Regions from separate parts of the Streptomyces sp. NBC_01384 genome, predicted to be linked through region 1. Evidence: predicted binding sites of a transcription regulator. Region 1 holds the regulator's gene; the other holds the start of a gene.
The links. The regulator HrcA, encoded in region 1, represses chaperone genes, less so after heat shock. The targets are predictions, from matches to a motif close to TTNGCACTCNGNNNNNCNGAGTGCNAA.
Positions count from the first base shown of each region.

Region 2: groES (co-chaperone GroES) is a predicted target of HrcA. The motif match lies at 6,479-6,505, and genes of this name have one in related genera.

Region 1 is NZ_CP109559.1:3,112,723-3,122,996, reverse strand. Features, by position in the region: gene OG747_RS14195 (HAMP domain-containing protein) at 1-1,880, opposite strand, end outside; gene OG747_RS14190 (SpoIIE family protein phosphatase) at 2,104-4,299, shown strand; gene hemW (radical SAM family heme chaperone HemW) at 4,407-5,639, shown strand; gene OG747_RS14180 (Uma2 family endonuclease) at 5,739-6,317, shown strand; gene OG747_RS14175 (DUF3097 domain-containing protein) at 6,295-7,107, opposite strand; gene OG747_RS14170 (MBL fold metallo-hydrolase) at 7,139-7,879, opposite strand; gene hrcA (heat-inducible transcriptional repressor HrcA) at 8,126-9,148, shown strand; gene dnaJ (molecular chaperone DnaJ) at 9,149-10,274, shown strand, end outside.
Region 2 is NZ_CP109559.1:3,856,686-3,866,959, forward strand. Features, by position in the region: gene OG747_RS17395 (WhiB family transcriptional regulator) at 224-553, shown strand; gene OG747_RS17400 (LysR family transcriptional regulator) at 770-1,666, opposite strand; gene OG747_RS17405 (MOSC domain-containing protein) at 1,746-2,414, shown strand; gene OG747_RS17410 (SDR family NAD(P)-dependent oxidoreductase) at 2,512-3,285, shown strand; gene OG747_RS17415 (ester cyclase) at 3,416-4,123, shown strand; gene groL (chaperonin GroEL) at 4,246-5,874, opposite strand; gene groES (co-chaperone GroES) at 6,026-6,334, opposite strand; gene OG747_RS17430 (polysaccharide deacetylase family protein) at 6,674-7,453, opposite strand; gene OG747_RS17435 (polysaccharide deacetylase family protein) at 7,450-8,430, opposite strand; gene OG747_RS17440 (THUMP-like domain-containing protein) at 8,541-9,731, shown strand; gene OG747_RS17445 (RNA polymerase sigma factor) at 9,746-10,274, opposite strand, start outside.

The DNA of each region.
Region 1 (10,274 bases):
AGGCGCTTCCAGGTGCCGTACACGCCCTCGACCCGTGCCTGGCCGCCGAGTTGGCCCTCCGAACCCACCTCCCGGGCCACCCGCGTGACCTCCGAGGAGAAGGAGGAGAGGGTGTCGACCATCGTGTTGATGGTCGTCTTCAGTTCGAGGATCTCGCCGCGGGCGTCCACGTCGATCTTCTTGGAGAGGTCTCCCTGCGCCACGGCCGTCGCGACCTGGGCGATGTTCCGTACCTGCGACGTCAGGTTGTCGGCCATGTAGTTGACGTTGTCGGTCAGGTCCCGCCAGACACCCGACACACCGAGTACCTGGGCGCGTCCGCCGAGCCGGCCGTCGGTGCCGACCTCGCGGGCCACACGGGTCACCTCGTCGGCGAAGGCGCGCAACTGCTCCACCATCGTGTTGACGGTGTCCTTCAGTTCGAGGATCTCGCCGCGGGCGTCGACGGTGATCTTCTTGGAGAGGTCGCCGTTCGCGACGGCCGTCGTCACCTGGGCGATGTTGCGGACCTGGGACGTCAGGTTCAGGGCCATGAAGTTGACGTTGTCGGTCAGGTCCTTCCAGACGCCGGAGACGCCCCTGACCTGGGCCTGGCCGCCGAGGTTGCCCTCCGTGCCGACTTCGCGGGCGACGCGCGTGACCTCGTCGGCGAAGGCGGAGAGCTGGTCGACCATGGTGTTGATGGTCGACTTGAGTTCGAGGATCTCGCCCTTCGCCTCGACGGTGATCTTCTTGCCGAGGTCGCCCTGTGCGACGGCCGTGGAGACAAGGGCGATATTGCGGACCTGAGAGGTCAGGTTGTCCGCCATGAAGTTGACGTTGTCGGTCAGGTCCTTCCAGACACCGGACACGCCACGTACCTGGGCACGCCCGCCGAGGTTGCCCTCCGTGCCGACTTCGCGGGCGACGCGCGTGACCTCGTCGGCGAAGGCGGAGAGCTGGTCGACCATGGTGTTGATGGTCGACTTGAGTTCGAGGATCTCGCCCTGCGCGTCGACGGTGATCTTCTGGCTGAGGTCGCCGTTCGCCACCGCCGTGGTGACCTGGGCAATGTTGCGGACCTGGGAGGTCAGGTTCGAGGCCATGAAGTTGACGTTGTCGGTGAGGTCCTTCCAGACCCCGGAGACGCCCCTGACCTGGGCGCGGCCACCCAACTGGCCTTCGGTGCCGACTTCGCGGGCCACCCGCGTGACCTCGTCGGCGAAGGCGGAGAGCTGGTCGACCATCGTGTTCACGGTGAGCTTCAGTTCGAGCAGCTCGCCGGTCGCCTCGACCGTCACCGTACGGGTCAGATCGCCGCGCGCCACCGCCGTGGTCACGAGGGCGATGTCCCGTACCTGGGCGGTCAGCCGGGACGCCATCGTGTTGACCGCTTCGGTCACATCGCGCCAACTGCCGGAGAGTCCTTGTACCTTGGCGCGTCCGCCGAGACGGCCCTCGGTGCCGACCTCACGGGCGACCCGGGTCACCTCGCCCGTGAAGAGGGAGAGCTGATCGACCATCTTGTTGACGGCACGCCCCAACCGGCGCAAATCGCCCCTGAGCTGACGGTTCCCGTCGTGCAGGTCGACCCGCTGGGTGAGATCACCGCCGGCCACCGCGTCCAGGACGCGCGTCGCGTTCGCGGCGGGCGCCACCAGGGCGTCGAGCAGCTGGTTCACATCATTGACGCGGGTCGTCCAGCCGCCCTGCCCCGGGCTCGCCGACAGCCGCTCGTCGAGCCGCCCGTGCCGGACCAGCTCCCGCCGTACCCGCTGCACTTCCGTGTTGAAGTGGGTGCTGCGGTCGATGATCTGGTTGAAGGCCGCGCTCAGATCGGCCACCAGACCGTGCCCCGTCTCCGGCACCTTGGAGAAATCGCCGTCCCGAGCGGCGGTCATCGCGGCGAGCAGAGGACGGAGATCCGATGCCCAAATCTGTCCGTCTTCGAGCACACGCGTAGCACTGTTCTCACTCATGGCGGCCCACTTCGGTAACTCGGCGCTTATGGGCGAGGCCAGTCTGTCACTCTGTCCGTGTCGCCTGAGGCGTATTCGTCCGAACTGCTCAGGGAGCTGCACAGTGGGGGCCATTCCGACGCAACGGGAGTCACAACGGGACTCCATGGCGCTTGCCCCTGACACGCCTGCGCATCACCGCGCGGGCCAGGAAACCATGGCGCGCGCCGCGCTGCCGGGCACGCCGCTCGCGCCCGGCGCCGCCCGCCGGCTGGTGCGCGAGGCACTCGCCGACTGGGCCGAACTCGCCCTGCCCGGCGCCGAGATCGTCCGCGAACGCCTTACCGAGGACGCCGTCCTGGTCGTCAGTGAACTCGTCACCAATGCCGTCGTGCACGCGGGCACCGACGTCGAGCTGCTGTGCTGTCTGGAGATCACCGACGGCGGGGCGGTGAGCGCGGTGGTCGTCGAGGTCTCCGACCATCACCCCTCGCGGGCGGTACGCGAGGAGGCGGCCGAACGCGCTTACGGCACACCGGAGTACGGGCGTGGGCTGCGGTTGGTCGCCTCGCTGTCGGAAGCGTGGGGGATCACGTATCGGACCGGGGCCAAGACGGTTTGGGCGCGGTTGCCTGTTGATGGGGGGCTGGGGGTTGGGGGTGGGCTGAGCGTTGAGGGTGGGGCGAGTGGTGATGGCGGGTTGATCGGTGGTGGTGGGCTGAGCGGTGGTGGTGGGCTGAGCGTTGATGGCGGGCTGGGTGTCGAGAGGGGGGTTGGTTTCGGGACGGAGGCGGGTATCGCGGCGGGATCGGCCGATAGGGCCGATCCGGCCGCTGAGGGGGCGTTGGCCGTCGAAGGGCGGCTGCCCGTCGACGGGATGTCGGAGGCGGCGTACGGCGCTGGGCATGCCCCGGGGCTGAGGTCGGGACCGGGACCGGGGCCGCGAGGCGGTGAGACGGTCCCCTACGAACCTCGGCGGAGGCCGCGTCAGGACGGCGACTGGCTCAACCGCGGCGCTCTCTCCTTCCTCGCCGAGGCCTCCGACCTGCTCGCCGGACAGCTCGACGAGAACCTCGTCGCCGCGCTCGCCGGACAGCTCCTCGTGCCACGGCTCGCCGACTGGTGCGCGGTGTGGCTGGAGGACGAGGCCACCGACCGGGCGGGCGGGCTCGGGCTGGCCCTCGGGCCGCGGCTCGCCCGCGTCTGGCACGGCAGCGAGAACCGGATCGAGGAGTTGCGCCGGGCCCTGGAGAAGGATCCGCCGCGGCTGCCCGACTCGGTGCGGTCTCGGGCTGTGCCGGTGCCTTGGCCGGGGGAGGCGTCGGGGGCGGATTCGGGTGCGGAAGTGAATGCGGGCGGGGTGAGTGGGACCGGCGACGTGAGCGGAACCGGCGACGTGAGCGGGGCCGCGCTTGCGTATCGGCTGATCGCAGGCGGGCGGCCGCTCGGCACCCTTGTCATCGGGCGGGCCGGGCTGACCGGCTTCCCCGACGAGATCACCGGGCTCGTCGAGGACCTCAGCCGCCGCATCGCCCTCGCCATCGGCGCGGCCCGCCAGTACGCGCGCCAGGCCACCATCAGCCGGGTCCTCCAGCGCGGTCTGCTGCCCGGCGCGGTAGCCGAGATCCCCGGGGTGCGCAGCGCCCTCGTGTACGAGCCGCTCGACAAGGGCGGACCCAGTGGCGACTTCTACGACCTGTTCCCGGCAGGCGACGGACGCTGGTGCTTCGTCCTCGGCGACGTCCAGGGCAAGGGGCCCGAGGCCGCCGTCGTGATCGGCCTCGCCCGGCCCTGGGTACGCCTGCTGGCCCGCGAGGGCTACCACGTCGCCGACGTCCTCGACCGCCTCAACCAGCTCCTCCTCGACGACGCCACGGAGACCGCCGATGCGGCGGCCCGCGCGCTGGTGGTCGCGGGAGGGCCCGGCCTCGGCCCCGACGAGGGCCCGCAGACCCGTTTCCTCTCCATGCTCTACGGCGAGCTGGTGCCCTTCGACGGCGGCGTCCGCTGCACCCTCGCCTCCGCCGGACACCCGCTGCCGCTGATCCTGGGCCCGGATGGCGACGTACGGGAGGTGGCCGAGCCGCAGACCCTCCTCGGCGTCTTCGAGGACGCGACCTACACCTCCGAGACCTTCGACCTGTACCCCGGCGACATCGTCCTGTGCGTCACCGACGGGGTGACGGAGCGGCGCAACGGGCCCCGCCAGTTCGATGACGACGACGGGCTCGCGGAGGCCCTCGCGGGCTGTGGGGGGCTGAGCGCCGAGCTCGTCGCGGAACGGATTCGGCGACTGGTGCACGAGTTCGGCAGCAAGCCGCCGGAGGACGACTTGGCCTTGTTGGTGTTGCAGGCGGAGTAGAGCGGCCAGGCTGAGCGGCCGAGCTGTGCGGCTGAGCGGCCGAGTGGGAAAACGGGAGGTGAGCGCGCGGGAAGGGGCATGCGGCCGGGTGCGGGACAATGGAACGCATGCCTTCCGCACTTCCCGACGGTGAGCCCGTCCCCGACGACGGGGCGCTGCCCGCGCACGCCCTGGCCGGAGCCGCCGATCGCCCCCTCGGTTTCTACCTCCATGTGCCGTACTGCGCGACCCGCTGCGGCTACTGCGACTTCAACACCTACACGGCGACCGAGCTGCGGGGCACCGGAGGCGTGCTCGCCTCCCGCGACAACTACGCGGAGACGTTGATCGACGAGGTCCGGCTCGCCCGCAAGGTTCTCGGCGACGACCCGCGCCCCGTCCGCACGGTCTTCGTCGGAGGCGGTACGCCGACGCTGCTGGCCGCCGACGATCTCGTACGGATGCTGGGGGCGATCCGGGAGGAATTCGGACTGTCCGCCGACGCGGAGGTCACGACCGAGGCGAACCCGGAGTCGGTCGACCCCGCGTACCTCGCGACCCTCCGCGCCGGAGGCTTCAACCGGATCTCCTTCGGCATGCAGAGCGCCCGGCAGCACGTACTGAAGGTGCTCGACCGCACGCACACCCCCGGCCGCCCCGAGGCCTGCGTCGCCGAGGCCCGCGCGGCGGGCTTCGAGCACGTGAACCTCGACCTGATCTACGGCACACCGGGGGAGTCGGACGACGACTGGCGCGCGTCCCTGGACGCCGCGCTCGGCGCCGGTCCCGACCACATCTCCGCGTACGCCCTGATCGTCGAGGAGGGCACCCAGCTCGCCCGCCGCATCCGCCGCGGCGAGGTCCCGATGACGGACGACGACGTCCACGCCGACCGGTACCTGATCGCGGACGAGGTGATGTCGGCGGCGGGCTTCGACTGGTACGAGGTGTCCAACTGGGCCACGTCGGAGGCGGGCCGCTGCCTGCACAACGAGTTGTACTGGCGCGGCGCCGACTGGTGGGGCGCGGGCCCCGGCGCCCACAGCCACGTCGGCGGCGTGCGCTGGTGGAACGTGAAGCATCCGGGGGCGTACGCGGCGGCGCTGGCCTCCGGCCGCTCCCCGGGCGCGGGCCGCGAGCTCCTCTCCGAGGAGGACCGCAGGGTGGAGCGCGTCCTGCTGGAGCTACGACTGCGGGAAGGCTGCCCGTTGTCGCTGCTGCGCCCGGAGGGACTGGCGGCCTCACGGCGGGCGCTGGCCGACGGTCTGCTGGAAGCGGGGCCGTACGAGGAGGGGCGTGCGGTGCTGACGCTGCGGGGGCGGTTGCTGGCGGATGCGGTGGTCAGGGACCTGGTGGACTGATCACTCCGGCGGGTGAATCGGTGCGGAACGGCGGTTCGGTCCCTAACCTGGTTCGTAGGCTGCCGCTAAAAGTACGCGGCGGATGTGGAGGCCACGGAGATGACCGCTGTGGACGAGTACGGGATGGCCAAGTTCTTCGAGGAGTTTGAGCCTCCCGAGGGCGTCAAAGTCGAGCTTCTCCGGGGGGAAATCGTGATGATGGCCAGTCCTGATCTGGTGCACAATCGGATCGTCACGAGCGTGCAGGACCAGGTCCCGGGCAAGCGCTGGGAACGGCTCCAGACTCAGGACATCGACATCATCGACGAGGCCAGTGAGCCCGTGCCGGACCTGGTGGTGATGGAGATCGGCGCCGGTCCGGAATCGGGACGCCTACTGCCGTCCCAGTTGCTTGCGATGGTCGTCGAGGTCGTCTCCAAGACCAGTGCCGCAAGGGACTACGGAATCAAGCGGTCGATCTACGCCGTCGGCAAGGTGCCCGCCTACCTCATCGTCGACCCGATCATGGCACAGTGCGTCCTGCTGACGAAGCCCGTGGGCGAGGGAGAGGGGGCCGACTACCAGGTGCAGCAGATCACGAAGTTCGGAGACCCGCTGCCGCTGGAGATTCTGGGGCTCGAACTGGACACCAGCGACTTCGGAACATTCTCCGGCGTCAAGCCTCACCGCTGGCCGTGACGAAGTCGATCAACTCCTCCACCCGACCCAGCAGTTCCGGCTCCAGATCCTTGTAGGACCGCACCCGCGACAGAATGTGCTGCCAGGCCGCCCCCGTGTTCTCCGGCCAGCCCAGCGCCCGGCACACGCCCGTCTTCCAGTCCTGGCCGTGGGGCACCCGGGGCCAGGACCGGATGCCCACGGAAGACGGTTTCACGGCTTCCCAGATGTCGATGTAGGGGTGGCCGAGGACCAGGGCGTGGTCGCTCGTGACGGAGGCCGCGATACGGGACTCCTTGGTGCCGGGGACGAGGTGGTCGACGAGCACGCCGAGGCGGGCGTCAGGGCCGGGCGCGAAGTCCGCCACGATCGAGGGCAGGTCGTCGATGCCCTCCAGGTACTCGACCACGACGCCCTCGATGCGCAGGTCGTCGCCCCAGACCCGTTCGACCAGCTCGGCGTCGTGCCGGCCCTCCACGTAGATCCGACCGGCGCGGGCGATCCGGGCCCGCGCGCCGGGGAGGGCAACCGATCCGGAGGCCGTCCGGGCCGGACGGACGGGAGTGGTGGCGGAGGGGCGGGTGAGAGTGATGACCTGGCCCTCCAGGAGGAAGCCGCGCGGCTCCAGCGGGAACACCCGGTGCTTGCCGAAGCGGTCCTCCAGCGTCACCGTGCCCGCCTCGCAGCGGATCACCGCTCCGCAGAAACCGGTGCCCGGCTCCTCGACCACCAGGCCCGGCTCCGCCGGCACCTCGGGCACGGGCTTGGGCTTCTTCCACGACGGGGTCAGGTCCGGAGAGTACTGGCGCATTCGGATGACGATAGGAGAAGCCCGGCGGCAGTCACCGCGACACGCCGGAACGCGACACGCCGAAACGCTCGGCCAGGGCGTCCCGCTGCGACCGTACGAACCCGGCGTCCACGACCGCTCCGTGACCAGGTACGTACAACACGTCCTCCCCGCCCAGGTCGAGCAGCCGGTCGAGGGCCGCGGGCCAGCGCGACGGCACGGCGTCGGGGCCCGCCTGGGGCTCGCCGGACTCCTCGACCAGGTCGCCGCAGAACACCACCGTCGGGTCGCCCGGCACCACGATCACGAGGTCGTGGGCCGTGTGGCCCTCGCCCGTCCGCACCAGCCGGACCTCGATGCCACCGTCCAGCTCCAGGTTCCACGTGCCCCACACGAACTGGCGGGGACGCACCAGGGTGTCCGCCGCCTCCTCCGCCGCCCGCGCGTCCAGCCCATTGCGGACCGCGTCCGCGTACAGCTCCTCGCGCCCGTGTTCGTACACCTCGGACGAGCCGCCCGCGACGAAGATCTCCGCGCCCGCGAACGCCGCCGCGCCGAAGACATGGTCGAAGTGGGGGTGCGTGAGCGCGAGAAGGGTCACACGACGGCCGACGAGCGACTCCGCCTCGGCGCGCAACCGCGCGCCCTCCCCGAGGCTCGACCCCGCGTCGATCAGCAGCGCCCCGCCCTCGCCCACCACCAGCCCGGCCGTGCAGTCCCAGACCGGAAGCCGCCGCCGCCCCACCCGCGGTGCCAGCTCCTCCCACCCCGCCTCTTCCCAAGTCACCTTCATACGCCGACGCTAGCGGTGAGGGCGTGGGCGGTACGACATCACGGGGGATCACAGGGGATCGCGGGGGATCACGGGGGTGGACAGTACGACATCGCAGGACACGTCGGTGCACGTCGCGCAAGATCGCGGGCCCGCCCTTGCCGGGGCCGTACCCACCGGCCGTACACTGGGCCGGGGAATGCTGGCACTCGCACGCGCTGAGTGCCAAGCGAGGCGCCGAGGGGTCGACAGCTGGAGGTGTGCGCGATGCTCAGTGAACGCAGGCTCGAAGTGCTGCGCGCCATCGTCCAGGACTATGTCGGCACCGACGAGCCGGTCGCGGTCGGCTCCAAGGCGCTGACCGAGCGGCACCGGCTGGGAGTGTCCCCGGCCACCGTTCGCAACGACATGGCCGCCCTGGAGGACGAGGGGTACATCGCCCAGCCGCACACCAGCGCCGGGCGCATCCCCACCGACAAGGGCTACCGGCTCTTCGTCGACAAGCTCGCCGGCGTCAAGCCGATGACCGCGCCCGAGCGGCGTGCGATTCAGAATTTCCTGGACGGCGCCGTTGATCTCGATGATGTCGTGGGGCGGACGGTGCGGCTGCTCGCGCAGCTGACGCGGCAGGTCGCCGTCGTGCAGTATCCGTCGCTGACGAGATCCACCGTGCGGCATGTCGAGCTGTTGTCCCTCGCCCCCGCCCGCGTGATGCTCGTGCTGATCACGGACACGGGACGGGTCGAGCAGCGCATGATCGACTGCCCGGCGCCGTTCGGAGAAACGTCTCTCGCGGATCTGCGGGCCCGGCTCAACAGCCGGGTCGCGGGCCGTCGCTTCGCGGATGTCCCGCAGCTGGTGCAGGACCTCCCGGACGCGTTCGAGGCGGAGGATCGCGGTACGGTCGCGACGGTGCTCTCCACCCTTCTGGAGACGCTCGTCGAGGAGACCGAGGAGCGGCTGATGATCGGCGGAACCGCCAATCTGACGCGCTTCGGACATGACTTCCCTCTCACCATCCGGCCGGTGCTGGAGGCGCTGGAGGAGCAGGTCGTGCTCCTCAAGTTGCTTGGTGAGGCCGGGGATTCGAGCATGACCGTGCGAATCGGGCACGAGAACGCGTATGAGGGACTCAACTCCACGTCCGTGGTCTCGGTCGGCTACGGTTCGGGCGGCGAGGCAGTAGCCAAACTCGGCGTGGTCGGACCGACCCGCATGGATTACCCGGGAACGATGGGAGCGGTACGAGCGGTGGCACGGTACGTCGGACAGATCCTGGCGGAGTCGTAAGTGGCCACGGACTACTACGCCGTACTCGGCGTGCGCCGCGACGCGTCCCAGGACGAGATCAAGAAGGCCTTCCGGCGGCTCGCACGCGAGCTGCATCCGGACGTCAATCCCGATCCGAAGACGCAGGAGCGGTTCAAGGAGATCAACGCCGCGTACGAGGTGTTGTCGGACCCGCAGAAGAAGCAGGTCTACGACCTCGGCGGCGACCCGCTGTCCCAGTCGGGCGGCGGCGCGGGCGGCTTCGGAGCCGGCGGGTTCGGGAACTTCTCGGACATCATGGACGCTTTCTTCGGTACGGCGTCGCAGCGCGGCCCGCGCTCGCGTACGCGGCGTGGCCAGGACGCCATGATCCGGCTCGAGATCGAGCTGGACGAGGCCGCCTTCGGCACGACGAAGGACATCCAGGTCGACACGGCCGTCGTCTGCGCCACCTGCAACGGTGAGGGTGCGGCGCCGGGTACCTCGGCCCAGACCTGTGACATGTGTCGCGGGCGGGGCGAGGTGTCCCAGGTCACGCGGTCCTTCCTGGGGCAGGTCATGACCTCCCGGCCGTGTCCGCAGTGCCAGGGCTTCGGGACCGTCGTCCCGACTCCCTGCCCCGAGTGCGCCGGTGACGGGCGGGTGCGGTCCCGTCGGACGCTGACCGTCAAGATCCCCGCCGGTGTCGACAACGGCACGCGGATCCAGCTCGCGGGCGAGGGCGAGGTCGGCCCCGGTGGCGGTCCCGCCGGTGACCTGTACGTGGAGATCCACGAACTGCCGCACTCGACCTTCCAGCGGCGCGGTGACGATCTGCACTGCACGGTGACCATTCCGATGACCGCGGCGTCGCTCGGCACCAAGGTGCCGCTGGAGACCCTCGACGGGCTTGAGGAGGTCGACATCCGTCCGGGCACGCAGTCCGGGCAGTCGATTCCGCTGCACGGGCGGGGTGTCACGCATCTGCGGGGCGGTGGCCGCGGTGACCTCATCGTGCACGTCGAGGTGACCACGCCGACGAAGCTCGATGCCGAGCAGGAGCGGTTGCTGCGGGAGCTGGCGCTGCTGCGGGGGGAGGAGCGGCCCACGGGGCAGTTCCAGCCCGGGCAGCAGGGGCTGTTCTCGCGCCTGAAGGACGCGTTCAACG
Region 2 (10,274 bases), 740 kb from region 1:
CCAGTCGTCTTCGGCACTCTACGTGAGGGGGCGAACACGGTGCAGACATGTGCAACGGACCCTCAACGTTTCATCACAACCTATGCCCCATTCAGCCTGTTTTCTTCCCATTTACCGGTGTCTGCGGCTAGATTCGCAATGAGTCATATTTTCATCTCCTTAGATCGTAGATGTACGGTCGGTGGGCACAGAGCAGCCCAGAACGGCAACAAGGGGACACGCAATGGCAGATTTCTCCCGCCTTCCCGGCCCGAACGCGGACCTCTGGGACTGGCAGCTCCTCGCGGCCTGCCGCGGGGTCGACAGCTCGCTCTTCTTCCACCCGGAGGGCGAGCGCGGTGCGGCACGGAGCGCCCGCGAGAACTCGGCCAAAGAGGTCTGCATGAGGTGCCCGGTGCGCGCCCAGTGCGCGGCACACGCCCTGGCGGTGCGCGAGCCGTACGGCGTGTGGGGCGGCCTGACCGAGGACGAGCGCGAAGAGCTCATGGGGCGAGCGCGCAACCGGTTGGTGACGGCGTCGACCACCGGGAACGACTCCGCTTCGAACAACTGAAGGAACGTTTCTTCAGTCAGAGTCACCAGATTCAGCAGAGCTGACCAGAGCCACCAGATCCGCAAGACCCGCTAGATCCACTGGATCCGCCAGATCCGCCAGCTCGGCCAGATACACATCAGTTCCACCGCCGGGCACGCGCACACGCGCCCCTGCTTTTGCGGCACTTTTGCGGCCCTTCGCGGCCCCGACCCGCTTGCGCGGCCCCGACCCGGGCTACCGGCTCGCCGCCCTCGCCAGCTGGTCCAGCGTCGCCGCCACCGCCGGCACCTGGGCCAGGTCCGGCAGCGTGAGCGCGACGATCTCCCGTCGCACCGGCGGCTCCACGGTCACGGTCCGTGCACCCTTGGGGCGTACGGACTCGATGGCGAGCTCCGGCAGAACCGCGACGCCGAGACCCGCACCGACCAGGCCGACCACGGCCGGGTAGTCGTCGGTGGCGAAGTCGATCCGGGGCGCGAAGCCCGCGGCGCGGCAGACCTCCACCAGTTGTCCCCGGCAGCGCGGGCAGCCCGCGATCCACGGCTCCCCGGCGAGTTCGGCGATCGCGACCGACCCGGCCCGGGCCAGCCGGTGCCCCTCGGGGACCAGCCCGACCAGCCGGTCCCGCAGCAGGGGCCGTACGACCAGGTCGTCCCACTCCTCGACACCTGCCGCGCCCTCATAACGGAACGCGAGCGCGATGTCGCAGTCGCCGTCCCGGAGCTTCTCGACGGACTCGGGCGGCTCCGCCTCCTCCAGGGAGACCCGGGTGCCGGGGTGCGCGGCGCGCAGCGCGGCGAGGGCCGTGGGGACGAGGGTGGAACTGCCGCTCGGGAAGGAGACGAGCCGGACCCGGCCCGCACGCAGGCCCGCGATCGCGGCGACCTCCTCCTCCGCGGCGGTGAGACCGGCGAGGATGCTCGCCGCGTGCTTGACCAGGGCCTCACCCGCCTGGGTGAGGCGCATCTCGCGGCCTGTCCGGACCAGCAGCGGGGTGCCGACGGACGATTCGAGCGCCTTCATCTGCTGACTGACGGCGGGCTGGGTGCAGCCCAGTTCGCGTCCCGCCGCCGAGAAGGAGCCGGTGGCGGCGACGGCGCGCAGGACGCGGAGATGACGGGCCTCGATCACCTTTCGAGCATAAGCGAGCCTTGGATACGGCGGCGAATATTGCGTCGCCGCTTTGACCCGCATCGCTTAGCGTGCTGACATGAAGCTTCTGTCTCTGAACGTGGGCCGTCCGCGGGCCGTCCCGTACACGGACCAGGCCGAGGGCGTGACCGGCATCGGCAAGCAACCGGTGGACGGGCCGGTGCGGGTTGCGGCGCCCGGGCCCAAGGGTGTCGGCGCGAGCGGTCTGGCCGGGGACTCGGTGTGCGACCTGCGCCATCACGGCGGGGACGACCAGGCCGTGTACGCGGTCGCGCGCGAGGATCTCGACGACTGGGCGCGTGAGCTCGGCCGGCCGCTGGCGGGCGGCGCGTTCGGCGAGAACCTGACGACCCAGGGGCTCGACGTGTCCGGCGCGCGGATCGGCGAGCGCTGGCGCATCGGCTCCGAGGTGGTCCTCGAAGTCACCTGCGGGCGCATCCCCTGCCGCACGTTCCAGGAACACGTCGGTGAGCGGGGCTGGGTGAAGCGGTTCACCCAGAAGGGCGCGCCCGGTGCGTATCTGCGGGTGATCGAGCCGGGCGAGATCCGGGCGGGCGACCCGATCGAGGTCGTGCTCCGGCCGGACCACGAGGTGACGGTCGCCCTCCAGTTCCGTGCCGTGACGACCGAACGGGGGCTGCTGCCACGGCTGTTGGCCGCGGGTGGGGCGCTGCACCCGGAGTCGCGGGAGGCGGCGGAGAAGTACGTGGCGCAGCACGGCGGTTAACAGCCCCTCCGGGGTGTGCGCAGGACTGGTGGAGCATGGCCGGATCGTTGGGTGACGGGGGGCGCGGGGCTCCTGGTCAGGTCACTAGCCTTGGGCCATGACAACGGCTCTGATTACGGGATCGACCGCGGGTATCGGCGCCGCCTTCGCGCGGCGGCTGGCGGCTGACGGGCACAACCTCGTGCTGGTGGCGCGCGACACCAAGCGGCTGGGCGAGCAGGCGACCGAGCTGCACGACCGGCACGGCATCGAGGCGGAGGTGCTGACGGCCGACCTGGCGACGGACAAGGGCATCGAGGCGGTGGCCGCCCGCCTCTCCGACCGCAAGAACCCGGTCGACCTGCTGATCAACAACGCGGGCTTCGGCAACAAGGGCCGCTATCTGGAAGTACCGATGGCCGATGAGCTGACCATGCTCAAGGTGCACTGCGAGGCGGTGCTCCGGCTGACCTCGGCGGCGGCCGAGGCGATGCGCGAGCGCGGCCGGGGCGGCGTCGTCAACGTCGCGTCGGTGGCCGCGTTCGTGCCGCGGGGTACGTACGGCGCGTCCAAGGCGTGGGTCGTGCAGTTCACGCAGGGCGCGGCGAAGGATCTCGCGGGCAGCGGGGTACGGCTGATGGCGCTGGCCCCCGGTTTCGTGCGCACCGAGTTCCACGAGCGGGCCGGGATGGGCACGGACAACATCCCGAACTGGATGTGGCTGGACGCGGACAAGCTGGTCGCGGCGGCGCTCGCGGACCTGGCCCGCGGCAAGTCGCTGTCCATCCCCGACCCCCGCTACAAGGCGCTGATGGGCCTGGTGAAGGTGGCGCCGCGGGGGCTGCTGGGCGGGATCACCTCGAAGACGGGCCGGAAGTACGGGCCGCAGTAGAACGCCTCCCGCACAACGCGCCAGAACGCCACGGCAGAAGCAACGCCACGGCGGAAGCAGGGTGGCGCCGCCGTCCCAGTGGGAAGATGGGCGTATCAGACCGGACCCAGGGGGGCCGGGAGGCGGCGTCATGACATTCGTGCAGCTCATCGATTGCAAGACCAGCCGATTCGATGAGATGAACCGGCTCATGGACACATGGGTCGAGAGGACCCATGGCAAGCGGACCGCGACGCACAGTGTGATCGGCAAGGACCGGTCCGACGCGACCCACTTCATAGAGATCGTGGAGTTCCCCTCGTATGAGGAGGCGATGCGGAACTCGAACCTCCCCGAGACCGACACGATCTTCCGGGAGATGGTGGCGCTCTGCGACGAGATGCCCATGTTCACCGACCTGGACGTGGTGCGCGACGAGCAGTTGTACGCGGCCAACGTCCGCAGGTTCTTCGAGACGGTGGCCGCCAAGGGTGAACTGCCGCCGCTCAACAGCCTGATGGCGGAGAACTACCACGACCACGATCCCGCCAACGAGCAGGACACCCTCGGCCTCGACGCGATGCGGCGCGAGATCGAGATGTGGCGCGGCGGGTTCGATTTCACCGTCACTGTCGAGGACCAGATCACCGAGGGCGACCGGGTCTGCACGCGGTGGACCTGGAACGGCACCCACAAGGGCGACTTCCTGGGGATCGCGGTGACCGGGAAGCAGGCCTCCATGACCGGGGCGACCATCTTCCGCTGCCGGGAGGACGGCAAGATCACCGAAGGCTGGTGGCAGTACGACCGGCTGGGGCTGATGGGTCAGCTCGGGGCGCTGGACGCACTGGAGAATTGAATCCCGTACGCGCCAGGGGTTGCCGTACGAGCCAGACGTTCCCGTACGAGCACGGGGTTGCCGTACACGCGAGAGGTCCCCGCTCCCTCCAGGGAACGGGGACCTCTTCAAGGCGTCACACGTCAGTGGGAGTGCCCGTGGCCGTGGCCGTGACCGGCGTCGGCCTCTTCCTCGGCCGGCTTCTCGACGACCAGGGTCTCGGTCGTGAGGAGCAGGGAGGCGATGGAGGCGGCGTTCTCCAGGGCGGAGCGGGTGACCTTGACCGGGTCGATGACACCGGACTTGACCAGGTCGCCGTACTCACCGGTGGCGGCGTTGAAGCCCTGGCCCTTGTCGAGCTCGGCGACCTTGGAGGTGATGACGTAACCCTCCAGGCCGGCGTTCTCGGCGATCCAGCGCAGCGGCTCGACGGCAGCCTTGCGGACGACCGCGACACCCGTGGCCTCGTCGCCGGTCTTGCCGAGGTTGCCCTCGAGGATCTTCACGGCGTGGACGAGCGCGGAGCCACCACCGGAGACGATGCCTTCCTCGACCGCGGCGCGGGTCGCGGAGATGGCGTCCTCCAGACGGTGCTTCTTCTCCTTGAGCTCGACCTCGGTGGCGGCGCCGACCTTGATCACGCACACGCCGCCGGCCAGCTTCGCGAGGCGCTCCTGGAGCTTCTCGCGGTCCCAGTCGGAGTCGGTGTTCTCGATCTCGGCCTTGATCTGGTTGATTCGGCCGGCGACCTCGTCGTGGCTGCCGCCACCGTCGACGACGGTGGTGTCGTCCTTGGTGACGGTCACGCGGCGGGCGGTACCGAGCACGTCCAGGCCGACCTGGTCGAGCTTGAGGCCGACCTCCTCGGCGATGACCTGACCGCCGGTGAGGGTGGCGATGTCACCGAGCATGGCCTTGCGGCGGTCACCGAAGCCGGGGGCCTTCACGGCGACGGCGTTGAACGTGCCGCGGATCTTGTTCACGACCAGGGTCGACAGGGCCTCGCCCTCGACGTCCTCGGCGATGATCAGCAGCGGCTTGGAGGCGTTGGACTGGATGACCTTCTCCAGCAGCGGCAGCAGGTCCTGGATGGAGCTGATCTTGCCCTGGTGGATGAGGATGTACGGGTCCTCGAGGACGGCCTCCATGCGCTCCTGGTCCGTCACGAAGTACGGCGACAGGTAGCCCTTGTCGAAGGCCATGCCCTCGGTGAAGTCCAGCTCCAGACCGAAGGTGTTGGACTCCTCGACGGTGATGACACCGTCCTTGCCGACCTTGTCCATCGCCTCGGCGATGAGCTCGCCGACCTGCGGGTCCTGGGCGGAGAGCGCGGCGACGGCGGCGATGTCGGACTTCTCGTCGATCGGGCGCGCGGTGGCGAGGAGCTCGTCCGAGACGGCCTTGACGGCCGCGTCGATGCCCTTCTTCAGCAGCGCCGGGGAGGCACCCGCGGCAACGTTCTTCAGACCCTCGCGGACGAGCGCCTGGGCCAGCACGGTGGCGGTGGTCGTACCGTCACCCGCGATGTCGTTGGTCTTGGTCGCCACCTCCTTCACCAGCTGGGCGCCGAGGTTCTCGTACGGGTCGTCGAGCTCGACCTCGCGGGCGATGGTGACACCGTCGTTGGTGATGGTGGGTGCGCCGAACTTCTTGTCGATGACGACGTTGCGGCCCTTGGGGCCGATTGTCACCTTGACCGTGTCGGCAAGCTTGTTGACGCCGCGCTCGAGGGCGCGACGGGCGTCCTCGTCGAACTTCAGGATCTTCGCCATGGGAGCGATTCAGCCCTCTCGGAAAACTGGGGTGAACGAACCGCGCCCCCGACGCCCGGCTGGTAAAGGTCGCGGGGGCCAGGGGCGCAGTTCACTGCAAAACTGGGTGAAGCCAGGTGGAACTGGGTGAAGCTGGATGAAGCTGGGTGAATTACTTCTCGATGATCGCGAGCACGTCGCGAGCCGAGAGGACGAGGTACTCCTCGCCGTTGTACTTCACCTCGGTGCCGCCGTACTTGCTGTACAGCACGATGTCGCCGGTGCTGACGTCGAGCGGCAGGCGCTCGCCGTTCTCGAAGCGGCCCGGGCCCACAGCGAGGACGACGCCCTCCTGGGGCTTCTCCTTCGCGGTGTCCGGGATGACCAGGCCAGAGGCCGTGGTCTGCTCGGCGTCCAGCGGCTGGACCACAACACGGTCCTCGAGCGGCTTGATGGCAACCTTGGAGCTGGCGGTCGTCACGATCCGACCTCCCCCTTCGGAGATCTCACGGGGTTAACTGTCTGAGGTGGCGACCAGGTCGATCCGTCGTCGCGGGTGCCGGACCTGCCCGTCGCTATTGGCACTCTCCAGGGGGGAGTGCCAGAGCCGAGACTATGACTGCGATTAGCACTCGGTCAAGCGGAGTGCCAAAGGCCTTCGGCGTGGCGTGGGGTTCTTGGTTGCCGTTCGTTGGTGTGGGCGTCCCCTGGGGGCTCCGCTCCCAGACCCCCGTATCGGCCTGAACGGCCTCTTCCTCAAGCGCCGGACAGGGTCTCCAACGCTGATTGAGGCCACCCCAGGGTCTCCGACGCTGGATGGTCAGAGGTAGTTCTCCAGGCGGGCCGGGGTGAAGCCCTCCGCCTGGATGCGGCGCAGCAGTCGGACCGTCGCGTCCGTGAGGTTGGGTTCGGCGAAGCCGGAGAGGATGTCGCCGGGTCGCAGCCGGCGGGTGTCGGCCGCCCGGCCCAGGACGACGGCCGTGACCCCGCAGTCGGCGGCGGCGTGCAGCGTGGTGGTGTCGTATGTGCCGTACGGGGGGCGGAAGAACCGGGGGCGGATGCCGAAGCGGGCCTTGAGCTTCTCCTGCTGGCCGCAGATCTCGGCCCGCTGGCCCGCGTACGGCAGACCGCGCAGCGAGGCGTGGTGGAGGGTGTGGTTCTGGACGCTCGCGCCGACCGTCCGCAGCTGCGCGAAGTGCCCGTACCCCGGCCCGACGACGCTGTCCGTGAGGAACATGCTGACCGGCAGCCGCAGTTCACGGACCATGTCGACGAACCGCGGATCGCGCTCGGCACCGTCGTCGTACGTCAGGAAGACCACCCTGTCGTGGGTGGGGACGCGAGCCACGACGGGCAACAGCCCCGGCGCCGCGCTGCGGACGCCGGACCGGGTGGGCGGCCGCGGCGCGGGGGTGAGCGGGGTGGACAGGCCCCAGCGGCGGTACGTCGCGGGGCTCGGCCCGTGCGGCTTCGACCTGCTCACCTCCTGCGCGGCCTTCTTGCCCAGCCGTTCGATCGGGTCGACGGACTGGGCACAGCCGGTGCAGCCGGTCAGGAGCGCGACGGCGAGCGCCCCCGCGACCAGCACCCGAGTTCTCACAGGTAGTCCTCCAGCCGCGCCACCGCGTACCCCTTGTCGGTGACCATCTTCAGGAAGCGGCGGATCATGTCGGGCATGGTGCCGTCCCACTCCTGCCTGCCGCGGAAGTGGGTGAGGACGATGTCGCCGGGGTGCAGGTCGCGGTCCCAGTCGCGGTACTCCCAGTGGTCGACGAAGACCTCCTCGTCCCAGATGGGCGCGTACTTGATGCCGCAGGACTTGGCCGCGCGCAGGGTGTCCCGGTTGTAGTTGCCGTAGGGCGGTCTGAAGACCGTCGGGCGTTTGCCGAACTGTCTCTTCATCACCTCCTGCATGCCGCAGATCTCGTCCTTCTGCTCCTCGTACGACAGGCCGGGCAGGTAGGGGTGGGTGAGGGTGTGGTTGTTGAGGGTGACGCCCTGGTCGCGCATCTTGCGGAAGTACCCGTAGTCGTTCTTGACCAGGTAGTTGCTCAGGAAGGCGGTGTACGGGATCTTCAGGTCGCTCATCATCTTCAGGAACGCCGGGTCCTTCTCGGAACCGTCGTCGATGGTGAGGAAGACGACCTTGTTCCTGGTGGGGACCGTGGTGAAGACCGGGGGCAGGCCGAGCTCCTCCTGGTTGTTGACCTCGAAGCCGTCGCGGGGTGTGATGACCGGCTTCCTGGCCGGGGCAGGCGGCGCGGTCAGCGGGACCTTGGCCAGCCCCCAGCGCTTGGCCGCGGCGACCCGCGCGGTTCGTTCGTTGCGGAGTCGGGTGGCGTACGAGTCGCGGGCGTCGGCCGGGGGGGCATGCAGCGCCTGCCGCTGCGCGGGCGCCTGGTGTGCGCCCTCCGCGTCACCGCCGGCGCAGCCGGATGCGAGGGCTGAGGTGAGGGCGGCGACAGCGAGGAAGGCGACCCCGCCCCGCACCCCTGCCCTCTTTGCCGGGTTCCTCTTTGCGCTCTTCACCGGGTTCACCTTTGCGCTGTTTTTGTCATTTTGTCGTACTGATCGCATGGTGCCGGATACTTCCAGGACACCGCCCGTACGGGGCTCCGACACCGCGACCGGAGGCGCACCGTCCACCGACTGGCCCACACCGGTCGCCCCTGGCCGACAATGGGCCCGTGAACGACGTCTCCTTCGCCTCCCTCCTCACCCCCGAGGGCCACGCCCTGCTCGACGAGGTGCGCGGCACCGAACCCGCCCAGGAACTGGCCGTCGCCACCCGGCTGCGCCGCGACCATCCGGCCGAGCTGGTCTCGGCGGCGCTCGGGCAGGCGCGGCTGCGGCAGCGGGCGGCGGCGAAGTTCGGCGCCGAGGACGCGGAGCGGATGTTCTTCACGCCGAACGGCGTCGAGCAGTCGACCCGCACCACGGTCGCCACCCACCGCGCCGAGCGCCTGCGCTCCCTCGGCGTCCGCTCGGTCGCCGACCTCTGCTCCGGCATCGGCGGCGACGCGATCGCGCTGGCCCGCGCCGGCATCCGCGTCCTCGCCGTCGACCGCGACCCGCTGACGGCCGAGGTCGCCCGCGCCAACGCCGACGCACTCGGCCTCGCCGACCTGATCGAGGTCCGCGAGGCGGATGTCACGGAGGTCGACACGGCCGCGTACGACGCGGTCTTCGTGGACCCGGCACGACGCGGAGGACGCGGCCGGATCTTCGACCCCGAGGCGTACTCACCCCCGCTCTCCTGGGCGATCGGTACGGCCCTGAAGGCCCCGCTCGCCGCCCTGAAGATCGCCCCGGGCATCCCCCACGAGGCGATCCCCGCCGAGGCGGAGGCGGAGTGGATCTCGGACGGCGGGGACGTGAAGGAGGCGGTGCTGTGGTTCGGCACCGAGCCGGGGCTGGTGCGGGCCACGCTGCTGCCGGGCCCGCGTGAGCTGCGCGGCCGTGGCCTGCCCGACCCGGCGGTGCGGCCGGTCGGGCGTTATCTGTACGAGCCCGACGGCGCCGTCATCCGCGCCCATCTGGTCGCCGAGGTCGCCGAGGAGCTCGACGGCGGGCTCGTCGACGAGACGATCGCGTACGTCACGGCGGACACGCTGCGCCCGACCCCGTACGCCTCCGCGTACGAGATCACCGACCACCTCCACTTCAACGTGAAGAAGTTGAAGGCGCTGCTGCGGGAGCGGGGGGTCGGGGTACTGACGGTGAAGAAGCGGGGGTCGGCGGTCGAGCCGGAGGAACTCCGCAGGAAGGCCCTGCCCAAGTCGCACGGCCCCCACTCGGCCACCGTCTTCCTGACCCGGGTCGCGGGGGCACCGACGATGCTGCTGGGCCACCCGGCCGCCCCGGAGTCATCCTCGTAGCCCTCCTAGCCCTCCTAGCGGCAGTTCTTCGCGCGCGCCTCCAGCAGCTCCCGCTCCCGTTCGTTGCGGGCCAGGCCCGCGGCCCGTACGAACTCCTCGCGGGCCTCCGTCGTACGACCGAGGCGGGCCAGCAGGTCGCCGCGCACGCTCGGCAGCAGGTGGTAGTCGCGCAGGGCGGGCTCGGCGGCGAGGGTGTCGACGATCTCCAGAGCGGGGCCGGGGCCGTCCGCCATCGAGACGGCGACGGCGCGGTTCAACTCGACCACGGGGGACGGGGAACGGACGGCGAGGAGGCTGTACAGGGTGGCGATCTGCCGCCAGTCCGTGTCCTCGTAGGCGTACGCCTGGGCGTGGCAGGCGGCGATGGCGGCCTGGAGGGCGTACGGGCCGGGGGCGCCGGTCGTGACGGCGTTCGCGCGGGCGAGGGCGGCGAAGCCGCGGCGGATCAGCAGGCGGTTCCAGCGGCGCCGGTTCTGGTCCTTGAGCAGGACGGGCTCGCCCGACGGTCCGGTGCGGGCGACGGCACGGGACTCCTGGAGCTCC